DNA from 3 places in the Asanoa sp. NPDC049475 genome. Region 1 is predicted to be linked to each of the others. Evidence: riboswitches for the same ligand, from Rfam matches in the RefSeq annotation. Region 1 holds a riboswitch; each other region holds the start of a gene.
The links. Region 1 has a riboswitch for cobalamin ahead of AB0J88_RS17875 (CbtB domain-containing protein). Riboswitches for the same ligand answer to the same signal wherever they lie in the genome.
Positions count from the first base shown of each region.

Region 1 (5,591 bases):
GCGTTCCTCGACGGACAGCCGCAGCGCTCGGGCGAGCCCGGCGAGCAGCGCCTCCGACGGCGTGCCGGCCCGCGACTGCTCGAGCCGCTCGTAGTAGTCGACGGACAGGTTGGCCAGCAGCGCGACCTCTTCGCGCCGTAGGCCGGGGGTGCGGCGCCGGCCGCCCGACGGGATGCCCACGTCGGACGGCCGGAGCGCCTCCCGGCGGTTCCGGAGGAAGTCGCCGAGCTCGTTGCGTGCCACTGCTCACTCCTCGATGGCCGCCATGGCCTGGGGTGTGTAGCGGGCGCCCACCGCCGCGCCGACCGGCGCCGCCACGCTGAGCTCCGCGAGCACCGCCGGGCTCAGGTCGATCCCCGCGGCGGCGACGTTGTCCGCGAGGTAGCTGCGGCGCTTGGTGCCCGGGATCGCGGTGGCGCCCTGTCCCAGCACCCACGCTAGTGCGATCTGGGCGGGAGTGACGCCTTCCCGGTCGGCGATGGCACTGATGCGGTCCACGAGAGCCAGGTTGAGGTCGAGGTTGCCGTCGGCCAGCCGGGGCCAGGTCCGGCGGAAGTCACCCTCCGGCACGTCCGTGAGGTTGCGGATGGTGCCGGAGAGGAAGCCCCGACCCAGCGGCGAGTACGCGACGAAGCCGATCCCGAGCTCGCGCGTGGTCGCCAGCACGCCGTTAACCTCGACGTCCCGGGTGAACAAGGAGTACTCGGTCTGCACCGCCGACAGCGGCGCGGTCGTGTGAGCCCGGCGGATGCTCTCCGGAGACGCCTCACTGATGCCCAGGTAGCCCACCTTGCCCTCGGCGACCAGCTCACCCAGTGCGCCGAAGCTCTCCTCGACCGGCACGGCCGGGTCCACACGGTGCAGGTAGAGCAGGTCGAGGCGGTCGACGCGGAGCCGGCGCAGGGACCGTTCCACGGCGGCGCGCAGATAGGCCGGGTGTCCGTTGGCCGGGCCGACCCACCGGTCGTCTTCGTCCATCGTCTGGCCACCGACCTTGCTCGCGACGACGGCCTCGGCGCGTCGCCTCGCCAGCGCGCGGCCGAGCAGTCTCTCCGCCCCACCGAGTCCGTAGAAGTCGGCGGTGTCGAACATGGTCACCCCGAGGTCGATCGCGCGGTGGATGGTGGCGGTGGCCTCGTCGTCGTCCGGTGTGCCGTAGGCGGCGGTCAGGCCGAACGTGCCGAGACCTTCGACAGAGGCATGGAGACCCTGGCTGCCGATGGCGTGGGTTCGCAGTGTCATGAGACCACCGTGCGTCGGCGCGGCGGCCATAGCGGCGCCCTCGTTATCCCCGGTCCGCCAGGGCGACCCTGTCGCAATTGTCGAGCGCATCTCAACCAGCCTCGCCGCGGTTGACACCTCGGCGCGGCCGACCGTAGCGTCCCGGTCAGAAGTGACGATGGTAGGAAGCCGGTGAGATACCGGCACGGTCGCGCCACTGTGACCACGCCCGCGTGGAAGTCAGACCCTCCGCCGTCACGGAAACCCATCGTGGGACGCGTGATCCCGAGGAGGTTCGCCCCGTGTCCAGCATTTCTTCTTCCGCCACCCCCCGCCCGGCCGTCCAGCCGGTGGCCATCCCGTGGCGTCAGCTCCAGCCGTGGCTGCTGTTCGGAGCCGTGCTCGCCATCGCCCTGCTCTACTTCGTGGGCACCGAGCAGGGTGTCTTCCACCTGATCGGTGGCAGCGGCGTGCACGAGTTCGTGCACGACGGCCGCCACCTGCTCGGCTTCCCCTGCCACTGACGGCGGGGGCGATCATGCTGTCCCCCCGTTCGTTGCTGGTTCGCGGCATGCTGGTGGGGCTGGCCGCCGGCGTGCTCGCGTTCGTCTTCGCCTACTTCGTGGGCGAAGGCCCGATCAACGCCGCGATCGCCTTCGAGGAAGCACACAGCGAGGCAGGCGAGCCCGCGCTGGTGAGTCGCACCGTGCAGAGCACCATCGGCCTGCTCACCGCCACGCTGATCTACGGCGTGGCGCTCGGCGGCATCTTCTCGATGGCGTTCGCCGCCGCGTACGGCCGGCTCGGCCACCTGGGGCCGCGGGCGACCGCGGCGCTGGTCGCGCTGGCCGGCTTCCTCGTCGTCGCGTTGGTGCCGTGGCTGAAGTATCCGGCCAACCCACCGGCCACCGGCTCCGAGGACACCATCGGCCGGCGTACGTCGCTGTACCTCCTGATGCTGGTGATCGCGCTCGCGTCACTGACGCTGGCCGTCTATGTCGGACGGTCGCAGGTGGCCCGGTTCGGCGGATGGAACGCGGCCGTTCTCGGTGCCGGAGCGTTCGTGGCCGTGATCGCGGTCGCGCACGTCCTGCTGCCGTCGATAGAGGAGATCCCGGAAGGGTTCTCGCCGGTCCTGCTGTGGAACTTCCGCCTCGCGTCCCTCGGCACGCAGGTGGTCGTCTGGACCGCCCTCGGCCTCGGGCTGGGCGCGGTCGTCGAGCGCGGCCTGCGTCGCGAGGCCGTGCTGTCCACTCAGTGATGGTGGTGGTGGTGGTCGGCCGGGTGGTGGTGGGGTAGCTGGGCGGCGCCGACGGACTGCTCGTGGAACGGCAGGGCGATCCGGTACCTGCAGGTGTCACAGTTGGCCCGGATGTCCCCGCCCAGCGCCTCGTGGTAGCGCTCCACCACGATCTCGGCCAGCCCCGCACAGTCGCCGATCACGTCGGCGGTCCGCACGTCAGTGCCGCGGGCCGCCGACCATTCGGCCGCCTGAGCCTCGACGCGGCGGGGCAGGACGCCGGTGAAGAGGAAGTACGGCAGCACCACGATCTTTCCGGCGCCGAGGGCGCGGCACCGGTCCAGGCCGGCCGGCACACCGGGTTCGGCGAGCGAGACGAACGCGTACTCGACGCCCGCCACCGACGTGGTCTCGGCCAGCAACCGGGCCACCTTGGCGACCTCGGCGTTGGCATCGGGGTCAGTCGAGCCGCGGCCGACGAGCAGCACCGTGGTGTCGGCGTCCGCGTCGTGGAGGCGCTCCCGCAGGAGCGCCAGCACCCCGGGGTGCGGGCCGAGCGGCCGACCATAGGCGAACGACAACCCCGGGTGCCGGGCGCGTTCGGCGGCGAGCGAACCCGGGATGTCGCCCTTGGCGTGGCCGGCGGCGACGAGCATCAGGGGTACGCAGGCCAGCCGTCGCGCGCCGGTTTCGAGCAGCGAGGCGACCGCGTCCTTGACCGGTGGCGGTGACAGCTCGATGAAGCCGCCCGCGACGGGCACGTCGATGGTCTCGCCGACCCGGGCCACGAAGCGGCGGAAGTCCTCGGCGCCTTCCGGGTCGGTGGTGCCGTGGCCGGCGATGAGCAGTGGGATGGTCATGCGAGGGGATCTCCGTACAGCAGGGCATTGACGGCGGCGGCCGCGACGGCCGCACCGCCGCGAGCGGACCGGTTGGACAGTTGGGGGAGTGCCGTCTCCCGCAGGGTGGCCTTGGACTCGGCGGCGCCGACGTAGCCGACCGGCAGGCCGATCACCAGCGCGGGCCGGACCTCACCGGCGGCGGCCAGCCGCAGCAGCTCGGTGAGCGCGGTCGGCGCGTTGCCGACCACCCACACGGCGCCGTCGGGGTGGTCCGCGGCGGCCAGTCGCACTCCGGCGGCCGACCGGGTGAGGCCGGCTGCCTCCGCCGGCATCCGGCAGGTGGCCGGATACCGGGTGATGCCCGCCGCGACCATCGTCACGTCGGTGACCAGCGCGGCGCCGCCGGCCAGCGCCGCGGCACCGGCCGCCAGCGCCTTCTCGTCGACGACCAGGTCGCCGAGCCAGTCCGGGTCGGCCGTGGTGTGGATGATCCGTTCGACCACGTCCCGGGAGTACGGCGGCAGGGCGGCCGTGTCGGCCTCGCGGCGCAGGATCCGGTAGGACTCCGCCTCTATCGGGTGCACGGTGCGCGTTACGACAGCCACGTGTACTCCCTCGGCGTGACCATCCGGCCGGCCACCACCCGGGTGCGGCTGGACCCGACCAGCACCACCGACCTCATGTCCACGATGGATGGATCGGCGGTCAGCGCGGCCAGCGTGGTCAGGTGCACCCGCTGGCCGTCCCGTGACGCGTCCCGGACCACCCCGACCGGTGTCTCCGGCGGGCGGTGCCCGCCGAGGATCGCCAGCGCCTCGGCGAACTGCGCGGTGCGGGCCTTGCTGCGCGGGTTGTAGAGACAGGCGACCAGGTCGGCGCCGGCCACCGCGCGGAGCCGCTCGACGATCACCGGCCAGGGGGTGTGCAGGTCCGAGAGCGACACGTAGGCGTGGTCATGCCCGAGCGGAGCGCCGAGCAGCGCGCTGGCGGACAGGGCCGCGGTCACCCCCGGCACCGTGTCCACGTCGACGTCGGCACCGGCGAGCTCCAGGGCCGGTGAGGCCATCGCGTAGAGCCCGGCGTCGCCGGAGCCGATCAGTGCCACGGCGTGCCCTTCGGTCGCGAGCTCGACCGCTTCCCGCGCTCGCTTGGACTCCTCCCCGAGCACCGATTCGACGATGCGCGCGCCGGGGGAGAGGAGGTGGCGCACCTGGTCCACGTACTGGTCGAGGCCGACGACTACGGACGCTCGCCGCAGCGCGGCGGTTGCCCTCGGCGTTCGCAGGTCCTCGGCCCCGGGACCGATCCCGACGATGGTCAACCGCCCACGCGGCACGAGCCGAGCCACGGCCGCGGTAGCGGTCGGCGTCACCTGCTTGGCCATCACCAGTTCCGCGTCCCGGCCGGCGTCCCGGGCGGCCCGAAGCGCGGCCGCCTCGGCGACGCTGGGCGTGCCGACCGCGGCCCGCACCACCTCGGAGGGCGTGGGCACGTCCTCGACCGCGAGCTCGGCGGCCGGGAAGGTCAGCACCGGCCACCCCCGGTCGGCAGCGACGGCCAGGATGCCCGCCTCGTCGGCCTTGACGTCCACAGTGGCCAACGCCCGCACCGATGCCGGGTCGAGTCCACCGGCCGTGAGCGCGGCGTCCACGACGGCGGCCACCGCTTCGGCCGTGACACCCCGACTGGCTCCGACGCCGACGACGAGCGAAGGAGGGCGGTAGACCAGATCACCGCGCGCGTCGACCCGATCCGAGACGACCAGCCGCACCGGCTCGCCACCCGTGGGCACGGCCGGAACGGGCCAGGTCACGTCGGAGACGACGGCCGCACCGGCACCGTCCAGCACCGCCCGGGTGACCCGCGCGACCGGCGCCGGGTCGGCGAGCCGGAAGCCCAGGTCGGCGCCGAATCCGTCGAGCGGCGGGAGCCCGACGCTGTCGGTGGCGGTGGTGACCACCGGCTCGGCACCGAGCAGTGCCGCGATCCGCCTGGCCGCGTCGTTGGCGCCGCCGTCGTGGCCGCCCGTGAGCGCGATCGCGAACCGGCCGGCCTCGTCGACGCAGACCACGCCCGGGTCGGTGTGCTTGTCGGCCAGCAGCGGCGCGATCAGTCGCACGGTCGCACCCGTCGCCAGGAAGCAGACCACGACGTCGCTTCCGGCCCACGCGTCCTTGAGCTGGCCGAACACCCGAACCTCGTCCGGCCAGGCGACCGCGAGTCGCGCGGCGAAGCCGCGACCGGCGGCCGTCGGTGCGACGATTCCGATCATCGGGTCCCCCAGACCA
Region 1 covers NZ_JBFAPY010000004.1:497,923-503,513, reverse strand. Annotated here, with positions in the region: gene AB0J88_RS17885 (helix-turn-helix transcriptional regulator) at 1-243, opposite strand, end outside; gene AB0J88_RS17880 (aldo/keto reductase) at 247-1,242, opposite strand; cobalamin riboswitch at 1,353-1,490, shown strand; gene AB0J88_RS17875 (CbtB domain-containing protein) at 1,524-1,745, shown strand; gene AB0J88_RS17870 (CbtA family protein) at 1,760-2,482, shown strand; partial or broken gene AB0J88_RS17865 (sirohydrochlorin chelatase) at 2,551-3,321, opposite strand; gene AB0J88_RS17860 (precorrin-8X methylmutase) at 3,318-3,908, opposite strand; gene cobJ (precorrin-3B C(17)-methyltransferase) at 3,896-5,575, opposite strand; gene cbiE (precorrin-6y C5,15-methyltransferase (decarboxylating) subunit CbiE) at 5,572-5,591, opposite strand, start outside.

Region 2 (5,591 bases), on a different contig from region 1:
GTCACCTGCGGGGCGAACGTAGCGCCGCCGACTTGACGTTGACTGAACCGCGGCGGGCGCCCCGGGAAAGGGCGCCCGTGCGATCGATCAGAACTCGTCGTCGAAGGCGACCGTGCCCGTGACGCCGACCTGGTAGGCCGACACCCGGCGCTCGAAGAAGTTGGACAGCTCCTGCACGTCCTGCAACTCCATGAAGGCGAACGGGTTCTTGCTGCCGTACCGCGGCGCGATGCCGAGTACCGCGAGGCGGCGGTCGGCCACGTGCTCGAGGTACGCGCGCATGTCGGCCAGTGACAGGCCGCTGACGCCCTGCTCCAGCAGGTCCTCCGCGAACTGCACCTCGCAGTCCACCGCCTCCTCCAGCATCGCGGTGACCTGCTTCTCCAGGTCCTCGTCGAACAGGTCCGGCTCCTCCCGCCGCACCGTCTCGACGACGTCGAACGCGAACGCCATGTGCATCGACTCGTCGCGGAACACCCAGTTGGTGCCGCTGGCCAGCCCGTGGAGCACGCCGCGGGAGCGCAGGAAGTACACGTACGCGAAGGCGCCGTAGAAGAACAGGCCCTCGATGCAGGCCGCGAAGCAGATCAGGTTGAGCAGGAAGGCCCGGCGGTCGTCGCGGGTCCTCAGCTCGCGCAGCTCGAAGATCGAGTCGATCCACTTGAAGCAGAACTCCGCCTTGCGCCGGATCGACGGGATGTTCTCCACCGCGGCGAACGCCTCGAAGCGCTGCTGCTCGTCCGGCACGTACGTGTCGAGCAGGTTGAGATAGAACTGGACGTGCACGGCCTCCTCGAAGAGCTGGCGCGACAGGTAGAGCCGCCCTTCCGGCGAGTTGACGTGCTGGTAGAGGTTGAGGACCAGGTTGTTGGCGACGATCGTGTCGCCGGTCGCGAAGAACGCCACCAGCCGTGAGACGAGGTGCTGCTCAGCGGGCGACAGCTTGGCCAGGTCGGCGAGATCGGTGTGCAGGTCCACCTCCTCGACCGTCCAGGTGTTCTTGATCGCGTCCTTGAAGCGGTCGAAGAACGCCGGGTAGCGCATCGGCCGCAGGGTCAGGTCGAGTCCGGGGTTGAGCAGGGTCACTGGCACGCCTCGCAGCTTTCGGGGTTTTCGAGGGAGCAGGCCAATGCCTCGGCGTCGGGGAGGGCCACGACGGGAGCGATGGAGACCGTCGCCTGCTGGATCCGGGTCGCCGGTCGCGACCGCAGGTAGTACGTGGTCTTCAGCCCGGACTTCCAGGCGTAGAGGTACATCGAGGAGAGCTTGCCGATGGTCGGCGCGCTCAGGAACAGGTTCAAGGACTGGGACTGGTCGATGTACGGCGCCCGCGCCGCGGCCAGGTCGATCAGCGCCCGCTGCGGCAGCTCCCACGCGGTGCGGAACAGCTCGCGGACGTCGGCGGGCAGGCTGTCGATGCCCTGCACGGAGCCCTCGGACCGCTTGATCTGGTCGCGCACCTCCGGCGTCCAGCGGCCGAGCGCCTTGAGCTCGCGTACCAGATAGGTGTTGATCTGCAGGAACTCGCCGGACATGGTCTCGCGCTTGAACAGGTTGGAGACCTGCGGCTCGATGCACTCGTAGCAGCCGGCGATCGACGCGATGGTCGCCGTCGGGGCGATCGCGACCAGCAGCGAGTTGCGCAGTCCGGTGGCGGCGATCCGGGTCCGCAGCGCGTTCCAGCGCGCGGTCTGGGTGGGCGTGGCACCCCACAGGTCCGGGTGCAGGTCACCGTTCGCGGCGCGCGTCTCCGGGAACGCGGGGTGCGCCCCGAACCGCTCGGCCATGCCGGCGGACGTCTCGAGCGCGGTCAGGAGAATCTCCTCCTGTACGCGCGTCGACAGCTCGCGGGCCGCGTCCGAGTCGAACGGCAGCCGAAGCGCGAAGAACGCGTCCTGCAGGCCCATCAGCCCGAGCCCGACGGGCCGCCAGCGCGGGTTCGACGTTGCCGCCTGCGTCGACGGGTAGTAGTTGATGTCGATGACCCGGTCCAGGAACACCACGGCGGTACGCACGGTCGCGCGCAGCTTGTCCCAGTCGACGCCGTCCGCGCCGAGGTGCGCACCGAGGTTGATCGAGCCCAGGTTGCAGACCGCGGTCTCGTCGTCGGAGTTGACCTCGAGGATCTCGGTGCACAGGTTCGAGAGGTGGATGGTGTTGCCCGGCGCGCCGGTCTGGTTGGACAGCCTGTTCGACGGGTCCTTGAACGTCATCCAGCCGTTGCCGGTCTGCGCGAGGGTGCGCATCATCCGCCCGTACAGGTCGCGCGCCTTGACGGTCCTGACCGCCTTCTTCTCGGCGGCGCGGTACGCCTCGTCGAACGCCTCCCCGAACAGGTCGGGCAGCTCCGGCGCGTCGGACGGGTCGATCAGCGACCAGTCCTCGTCGGCCTCGACGCGGCGCATGAACTCGTCGGGGATCCAGTTGGCCAGGTTGAGGTTGTGCGTACGCCGCGAGTCCTCGCCGGTGTTGTCGCGGAGCTCCAGGAACTCCTCGACGTCGGGGTGCCACGGCTCGAGGTAGACGCAGGCCGCGCCCTTGCGGCGGCCGCCCTGGTTGACGGCGGCGACACCCGCGTCGAGGGTCTTGAGGAACGGCACGATGCCGTTGGACCTGCCGTTGGTGCCCCGGATGAGCGCGCCCCGGCCGCGGATCCGCGACCACGAGATGCCGATGCCGCCGGAGAACTTCGACAGCTTCGCGACCTGGTGGTAGCGCTCGTAGATCGAGTCGAGCTCGTCACGCGGCGAGTCGACCAGGAAGCAGCTCGACATCTGGGTGTGCCGGGTGCCGGAGTTGAAGAGGGTGGGCGAGCTGGGTAGGTAGGCGAGGCTGGACATGAGCCGGTAGAAGGCGATGGCCTCGGCCGGGTTGGTCGACAGTCCACATGCGACGCGCAGGAGCCAGTACTGCGGTGTCTCGACCACGAGCCGGGTCTGCGGGTGGCGCAGCAGGTAGCGGTCGGCCACCGTGCGCAGGCCGAAGTACTCGAAGCGCCGGTCACCGTCGGGGTCGACGGCGTCGTCGAGCTTGCGGGCGTTGCGGGCCACGAAGGCCGCGGTCTCGTCACCGATCAGGCCCAGGTCGTACGCGTAACGGATCGACTGGCTGAAGCTCGCGACACCCTGGCCGCGGACCTCCTTGTCGACGTAGGCCGCCAACAGACGTGCGGCCAGGCGCGAGTACTGCGGCTCTTCACCGATCAGCTCGGCCGCGGTCTGGATCGACAGCTTGTCGAGCTCGGCGGTGGTGGCACCGTCGTACAAGCCGCTGATCGTCTTGGTCGCGACCCGCAGCGGGTCGACCTCGTCGAGGTCACCTACCCACAGCTCGACCGCCCGGACAATCTTGTTGACGTCGACCGCCTCGAGGTCGCCGTTGCGCTTGCGTACCCGCATCGCGTGCCGCCGCTGCTCCGGCACGGCGGCAGGTGCCTTCTCCTGGGTGACCGTCATGTCCCCCTCCTCACGACCTCGGCGGACGCGCAGGGGGACGCCACCGGCCCCGTGCGAACTCCGGGCCCGGTGCAGGCGTCGGCCGTCCCACGCGGCCTTCGACCGCCACACGCCGGGCGGCGTGCGGCGCGCTGGCAGGTCTTCGGACTCGTGGGCGCTGGTGCACGCTCCTACTGGCCGTCGCTTCCCAGGCCGAGGCCCAGTGCTTCGTTGACGGCGGTCGTTCCCACTCACCGCTGCGGGGCAGTCCCGGGTTCGCACCGGGTTCCCTGTTGCCTCGACCCTCCGCTAAGGACGGCCGAACCAGCTGCGATCAACACCATATATGGGTGCCGGGCCGAAACACCAACACCAGATGGTGTGCCGGCGTGTCGCGTGATGTGTGTCGCTCAACCGGCCGTCAAGGTCGAGGACAGCTCGCCGAGGTACGGAATCCACCGAAAGCCGGGGCTAAAAGGCACGAAGCGGCGGCCGCGCAGGTCCGCGAGGACCGCCTCGGCGAGCACCAGGCCTGACAAGGTGGGGTCGCCGGTCGCGAGCTCGTCGGCCCAGTCTTGTCGCAGCTCCGCCAGGTCGATTTGCCACTCCGGATCCCATCCGACCTTGGCCGCCTGGTAGCCGGAGAACGTGGCGAGCAGGTCATAGAGGGCGCGGCCGAGGGTGGTGAGCTCGGCGGCCGAGAGCCGCACCGGCTCGTGCCCGCGATCCAGCACGACGCCCCAGCCCACACCAACGGGCAGGACGCTCAGCTCCAGGTAGGAACCGCCGTCGCTGCCGGCGGTCGATGCGAGGAGCGGTTCGTGCAGCCGGATGGTGCGCTCCCCGACGGGGATGGCCGCGGCAGAGCGGGCCAGGTCGCAGGCCGCACGCGCCGCATCGCCTTCGGAGCCGAAGTTCACCACCAGCTCGAACGCGATCGCCACGCGTACGACGATATGGCGCTAAGATGATCAACGACAGCGCCTAGGGTTCCGGTGTCCGTTGCGGCACGCCTGGTCCGAGCGGCGCCACCGTGCCCCACCCGACCGGGCGCGGTCATCTAAAGGGACAAAAGCCTTGAGGATCCCCGTCCGGTGCGCCCGCACCGGAGTGAGGTGGTCCCGCGCGTGCTCGTCCATGTCCTGCTCTTCGCGCTCGCCCTCGTGGCCGGCGTCCTCGGCGGTGTTGTCGGCACCGGGTCCTCGATGATCCTGCTGCCACCGCTGGTCATCTGCTACGGCCCGCGGGTCGCCGTGCCCGTCATGGCCGTGGCCGCGGTCATGGGCAACGTCGGCCGCGTGGCCGCCTGGTGGGGCCGGATCGAGTGGCCGCCCGTGGTCGCGTACGCGTTGCCCGGCATTCCCGCCGCCGTGCTCGGCGCGCAGACCCTGCTGACCGTCCCACCGCGACTGATGGACGCGTGCCTCGCCGCGTTCTTCGTCGCAATGGTGCCGCTGCGTCGGGTCGCGGTGCGGGCGCGCGTGCGCCTGTGGCACCTGGCGGTCGCCGGCGCGGTCGTGGGGTTTCTGACCGGCCTGGTCCTGTCCACCGGGCCGCTGAGCGTCCCGATCTTCACCGCGTACGGGCTGACCGGTGGCGCCTTCCTCGGCTCCGAGGCGGCCAGCGCCCTGCTGCTCTACGCCGGCAAGCTCGCGACGTTCCAGGGCGCCGGGGCACTCGGGGCCGATGTTCTCGCCCGCGGTCTCGTCATCGGCACCGCCCTGCTCGCCGGGTCGTTCGTCGCGCGGCGGATTCTGCGGGACGTGAGCCCGCGACGGTTCGCGGTGCTCGTCGACGTCGTGCTCGTCGCCGCCGCGGTCGGGATGGGCGTCAGCGCGCTTCGGTGAGTGCGGGTATGCGGATATCACGATACCGCCATAAATTGACGGAAATCACTCTCAGGTCTCTTGTGCCGTCCGTACGCCCTCACCTAGCTTCCTTCCTGTAATGAATCTCGTTTTCAACAAGGAAGGTGGCGCCGCTCATGCGTCATGAACGCGCGGCTCTCCTCGGTGCCGCCCTGCTGTCGGTCGCTGTGCTTGGGGTGGGGTGCGGCTCGTCGTCGGACCAAGCGACCGCGGCCCCGGCCGGCGTGTCCGTCGTCGCCTCCACCAACGTCTACGGCGACATCGCCAAGCAGATCGCCGGCGACAAGGC
Region 2 covers NZ_JBFAPY010000002.1:344,270-349,860, reverse strand. Annotated here, with positions in the region: gene AB0J88_RS07795 (ribonucleotide-diphosphate reductase subunit beta) at 88-1,092, opposite strand; gene AB0J88_RS07790 (ribonucleoside-diphosphate reductase subunit alpha) at 1,083-3,455, opposite strand; cobalamin riboswitch at 3,571-3,778, opposite strand; gene AB0J88_RS07785 (hypothetical protein) at 3,845-4,378, opposite strand; gene AB0J88_RS07780 (sulfite exporter TauE/SafE family protein) at 4,562-5,281, shown strand; gene AB0J88_RS07775 (zinc ABC transporter substrate-binding protein) at 5,419-5,591, shown strand, end outside.
Region 2: it holds a riboswitch for cobalamin, as region 1 does, so the genes downstream of both, AB0J88_RS07790 (ribonucleoside-diphosphate reductase subunit alpha) here and AB0J88_RS17875 (CbtB domain-containing protein) in region 1, are expected to answer to the same signal.

Region 3 (5,591 bases), on a different contig from region 1:
ATGCGGAACTTGCCGTCGACCGGGTCCGACAGGGCCAGACCGTGCCGTTCGTCGAGGAAGGTCAGGCAGTCGTAGAAGGCAGCAGGGTCGGTGTTGCGGAACGCCTCCGTCCAGGTGCGGCCGCCGTCGGACGTGCGGTAGACGCGGGAGTCCTCGCCGGTGCCGATCGAGAGCGCGACCGCCTGCCGTGCGTCGAACGCCTCGATGTCACGAAGCTCCAGCTCGACGGCCGCCGCGGGGCCGACCGACGACCACGTGCGGCCGCCGTTGACCGTGCGCAGCACGGTCCCGCCACTGCCGCTGGCCCAGACCGTGGCCGCACTGACCACGGAGAGGCCGCGCAGCCGCGCGGTGCTGTCGGTCGGCGAGAGGTCCCAGGACGGTGACGGGGTATGGGTGAACCCCGCCGAGACGGCCAGCACGCCCAGTGAGACGGCGGCCATCGACGCTTTCCGCATCCACATGCCGACCGAACTTACCCTGGATCAGCACCTGTGGATATCTTCTTCCACACCCGCTGAGCCAGCTCCCCCAGACGCTCGAGCGCCCGGCCGCGCGAGCCGAGCGCACAGAGGCTGCCGAGGAGCAGGTCCTTGTCACGGTCGGGCGGCGGCAGGTCGGCGAGGATGCGCTTGGCGCTGTCGGCACCGAAGCCGCGCGTCCAGCCGTTGTTGTCGAAGAAGTGGATGCGTTCGATGGCCTCCTTCAGGGTCTCACTGCGGCTGTCCACAGTGATCTGTCCGGTCGTCAGGTCGACGGCGCCGGTCGCCATCGCCCAGCCGATCAGCGGGTGTGCGCACGACTCCACCGCGGCGAAAGCGCCGTGGCGGGCGGCTTGGAGCGAGTGGTGCACGTCGTCGTAGTCGGGAAGGTAGGCGAGCACGGCATGGCCTCGTCCAGGATTGCCAACCTTGCCGGGGTCGCGCAGGACGGGCTGGAGGGCGTGGGCTCGGGCCTGTTCGAGCACCCACGCGGCCGCCAGTTCGGCGGCGTCGCTACGAGGGGTGTGGTCGTCGCTGGGCACCCATGCGGTGCGGTGCGTAAGAACGCTCACAAACCCCGACGGTAATCACGAAAGCCGTCGATTATGGCGAATACCTAAGAACCGCTCGGCCAGTCTGCGCTGACCGAACGGACGGGTACGACGAGCGGCCCGTCGACGCCGTCCACGACTCGGACCTTGGCCCGGTAGAAGCGCGACAGGATCTCCTCGGTCAGCACCTCGCGCGGGGTGCCGGCGGCGACCACGAGGCCTTCGGCGAGCAGCACCAGCCGGTCCGCGTAGCCGCCCGCGATCGAGAGGTCGTGCATCGTCGCCAGCACCGTCAAGCCCTGGTCGCGGCGCAGGGTGTCGACGAGCTCCAGCACCTCCTGCTGGTGGCCGATGTCGAGCGCGCTGGTCGGCTCGTCGAGCAGCAGCAGCGACGGCTCCTGGGCCAGTGCCCGCGCCAGGAACACCCGCTGCCGCTCGCCGCCGGAGAGGGTGTCGAGCTCGCGGTCGGCGAACCCGGTCAGGTCCAAGCGATCCAGCAGCGCCGTCACCGCGGCCAGGTCAGCAGCGGACTCCCGGCCGAGCAGCGACACGAACGGCGTGCGGCCGAGCAGCACGTAGTCGAAGACCGACATCCCCGGGGGTACGACCGGCGACTGCGCGACGGTGGCCACGGTCCGGGCTCGAGCCCGGCGCCGCAGGCGTTCGATGGGCGTACCCATCAGGGAAACCGCGCCCCCGGCGGGCAGCAGGCCGCCGATCGCCCGCAGCAACGTCGACTTGCCCGCGCCGTTCGGCCCGATCACCGCGACCCATTCCCCCGCCGCGACGGTGAGGTCGACCCCACGCAGGATCGGCGCCCTGCCCAGGGTGACGTGCAGGTCGCGAACCGAGATGACGCTCATGTGATCACCCGCTTGGCGGTGCGCAGCACGAGCACGAAGAACGGCCCGCCGACGAAAGCGGTGACCACGCCGATGGGGATCTCGGCGGGTGCGGCGAAGGTGCGCCCGGCCAGGTCCGCGAGGGTCAGGAAGGCGGCGCCGAACAGCATCGACAGTGGCAGGATCGCCCGGTAGCTGCTGCCGGCCAGCATTCGCACGATGTGCGGCACGACGATGCCGACGAACCCGATCAGCCCGGACACCGAGACCGCCGCGGCCGTGCCGAGCGAAGCCGCCGCGATCAGGATGTAGCGCGACCGCTGCGGGTGCAGGCCGAGGCCGCTCGCCTCGTCGTCGCCGACCGAGAGCACGTCGAGCTCGCGGCGCAAGGCCAGCACCACGACAGTCGTGACCACCGCGTACGGCAGCAGCAGCCGCACCTCGTGCCAGCCGTTGGTGGCCAGCCGCCCGAGCAGCCACGAGTAGATCGCCCGGATGTCGTCGGCGTTGCGCTGCATCAGGTAGGTCTGCCCGGCCGCGAGGAACGCTGACACGGCGACACCGGCCAGGATCAGCGACGCCGGGGTGCGGTCCCGGCCGGCGACGCCGAGCAGATAGGTGAGCGCGACCGCGATCAGCGCACCGGCGAACGCCGCCAGCGGCACGCTGGGCGGCAGCGAGCCCAGGTCGGCGCCGCGCAGCGCGACCACGGCGGTGACCGCGAGTCCGGCGCCGGCCGCCGCGCCCAACAGGTACGGGTCGGCCAGCGGGTTGCGGAACGCGCCCTGGTAGCAGCCGCCGGCCAGCGACAGCATCGCGCCCACGAGCAGCGCGAGCACGACCCGGGGCAGCCGGAGCTGGAGCACGATCGCCGCGTCGCGCTCCGAAAGTCCGCTGTGGATGTCGACGCCCGGGATCAGGTCCAGCAGCTCGGCCGCGACCCCACCGGGCGGCAGCGAGACCGGGCCGAACGCCAACCCGGCGATGGCCGCGACGACCACGGCGACAACGCCGCCGAGCAGCCACGGCCACCGTACGCCGGGGAGTTTGCTGGTTTTCAGGCCGGCACCTTCGAGACGGCGTCGACGATCTGCCGGAGCAGGTCGACGGTGCGCGGTCCCCAGCGCGAGGCGATGTCGTCGTTGAGCCCGACGATCTGCCCGCTCTTCACCGCGGTGATGCCGGACCAGCCGGGCCGGGCCTTGACCGTGTCGGCGTTCTGCTGGCAGCACACCGTGTCGGCCAGGAAGATCAGGTCAGGGTCGGCCTTGACCAGCGACTCGGCCGAGAGCTGCGGGTAGCCGCCCTTGCTGCCGTCGGCGTCCGCCGGGTCCGCCACGTTCTCGAGGCCGAGCTGGGCGAACAGCGAGCCGACGAAGGTCTTGGAGGTCAGCGAGTAGAGCTCCGGCCCGAGCTCGTAGTAGTACGTCAGCTTGGTCGCGCGCTTCGGCACGTCAGCGACCAGCTTGTCGACGTCCTCGCGCATCCGCTTGGCGAGATCCTCGGCGGCCGGGCGGTTGCCGGTCAGCGCGCCGATGTCGGTGATCTGCTGGTACGTGTCGTCGAGCGTCTTGCCGGCCGGGGCCACGTACACCGGGATCTTGAGCTGGGTGAGCTGTGCGACCACGTTGTTCATGTCGTTGGAGAGCACGACCAGGTCGGGGTTCTGCTCGGCGATCGCCTCCGCGTTGGGCTGGAACGCCGACAGCTTCGACTTGGGCGCGTCGGCCGGGAAGTTCGACTGGTCGTCGACGGCCTTCACCTGCGGGCCGGCACCGATCGCGAAGAGCACCTCGGTCGCGGTCGGCGACAGCGCCACGATCTTGGTGGGCTTGGCGGCCACGGTGAGGTCGCCGACGGTGACGGGGAAGTCCGGGGTAGCGCTGACGTTCGTGTTCGGCGGGGTGCCGCCGTTCTCGGTGCCACCGCCGGACCCGCAGCCGGCGAGCGCGAGGGCCGCGCCGAGGGCGACGGCGACGAAACGGGCCGGATATCGCATCAGAGCCTCCTGTCGGTCGAGGTCTGGTGCTTCGCCGACAGGGGGTTCGCCCGGCCCGCGAGGCGCCCTTCCTCGAGAGCGCTGGTTCGCGACCTTGGCAGGCGACCTGGCTTGTCCCCCGGAAAAAGGGGCATCACAGTTGCGGGACAGCGCCGGGTTCACACCGGCTTCGCTGCGTGGGGTCGGGAGCACGGTAACGCACAGGTCACCATGGTCGGCAGGACTGTTACGCCGCCGTTAGTCGCGTCACCGGCGCCCCGCGCTCGAACGCGGGACGCCGGTGACGTCGATGCTCAGCTCTGGGTGATCCGGACGTCGTCGACGCCGGCCTCGACGAGCGAAGCGGTCGAGGCATCGGTCGCCTCGATCAGGATCCGGACCGACTGCCCGGCGTACGCGGACAGGTTGGCGTTCGCGACCGCCCACGCACCGTTGCGGTTGGCGGCCGCGCCGGCCTGCGTGAAGACGGCCGTCGTGCCGCCGTTGTGGACCACGCTGACCCGGAAGAAGTCAGCCGACGACGAGTTCGAGCCGTGCGCGAGGTACCACGACAGGCTCAGCGTCAGCGTGCCGCTGGCGGGCAGGGTGATCGCCGGCGAGCGGACGCTGGTCAGGCCGCCGTCGACGTCGAAGTCGCCCGCGGCGCTGCCGGCCGACGCGCCGGTGACCAGGTCGTTGCTGCCGCTGACGGTGGTGCCGAGCTGCTTGGCACCGCTCGAGGTGGTGGCCGCCGGGTCACCGCGCACCCACTGACCGCTGGTCGCGGTGTCGGTGCCGGACGGGTTGGTAGTCCAGCCAGTGGCCGTCTCGAAGGTGTCGGAGTAGACGGTCGTGCCGCCACCGCCGCCGCAGTACTGCGCCTCCTTGCCGATGATTCGGTACGGACAGTCCGCGGCCTCCAGCAACATGAGCACGGCTTCCCGGTTGCGGCTGGTCTGCGCCGGGATCACCTCGTCGGGCGGGTAGAAGCCGCCGCCGCTGGCCGACCCCGGGTACATCTCGAACGTGTAAGCCCAGATGTTGTGGGCCGCCCACATCCAGTCGATGCTCGTGCCGTCGGCGATGTAGAGGTCGGACGACTGCTCCGGTGTGTAGCCGTTGGTCGCCGCCATCTGCTGCCCGAGGGTCGCGAAGGTGTTGTACTGGTCCGCGGTCATGCCGGTCGCGGTGTTCGCGGTCGTGTAGCCGTACGGCCAGAGCACCAGCTGCGAGTACGTGTGGAAGTCGATGTTGGCCTTGATCTGCTGCTGGCCGCCTACGACCCGGCTGTTGACGAAGTCGCGCAGGCCTTGGGTCTCCGGGGCGCTGAACGCCGACGGGCCGCGGTAGGTCTCCGAGCTGGTCGTGCCGGACGAACCGCCGCAGCAACCCCACTGGTAGCTCCAGTTGCGGTTGAGGTCGGTGCCCACATTGGACGAGCCGGAGTTGGGCTGCCGGTTCTTGCGCCAACTGCGGTAGGAGCCGGTGGCGATGTCGTACTCGCTGCCGTCGGGGTTGACGGTCGGCACGATCCAGATCTCCCGGCTGTTGACGAGGTTGGTGATCCGGGAGTCCGAGCCGTAGTTGTCGGTGAACAGGTTGAGCAGGTAGATGGCCATCTCGACGGTCAGATGCTCACGCGCGTGCTGCTGGTGGTTGAACAGGATCTCCGGCTCGGCCTCGTCGAGGTTGACGTTGTCGGAGATCTTGATCAGCATCAGGTCGCGGCCCTCGTACG
Region 3 covers NZ_JBFAPY010000003.1:773,561-779,151, forward strand. Annotated here, with positions in the region: gene AB0J88_RS14785 (oxidoreductase) at 1-464, opposite strand, end outside; gene AB0J88_RS14790 (hypothetical protein) at 476-1,054, opposite strand; gene AB0J88_RS14795 (ABC transporter ATP-binding protein) at 1,099-1,896, opposite strand; gene AB0J88_RS14800 (iron ABC transporter permease) at 1,893-2,936, opposite strand; gene AB0J88_RS14805 (ABC transporter substrate-binding protein) at 2,933-3,874, opposite strand; cobalamin riboswitch at 3,953-4,102, opposite strand; gene AB0J88_RS14810 (M14 family zinc carboxypeptidase) at 4,168-5,591, opposite strand, start outside.
Region 3: it holds a riboswitch for cobalamin, as region 1 does, so the genes downstream of both, AB0J88_RS14805 (ABC transporter substrate-binding protein) here and AB0J88_RS17875 (CbtB domain-containing protein) in region 1, are expected to answer to the same signal.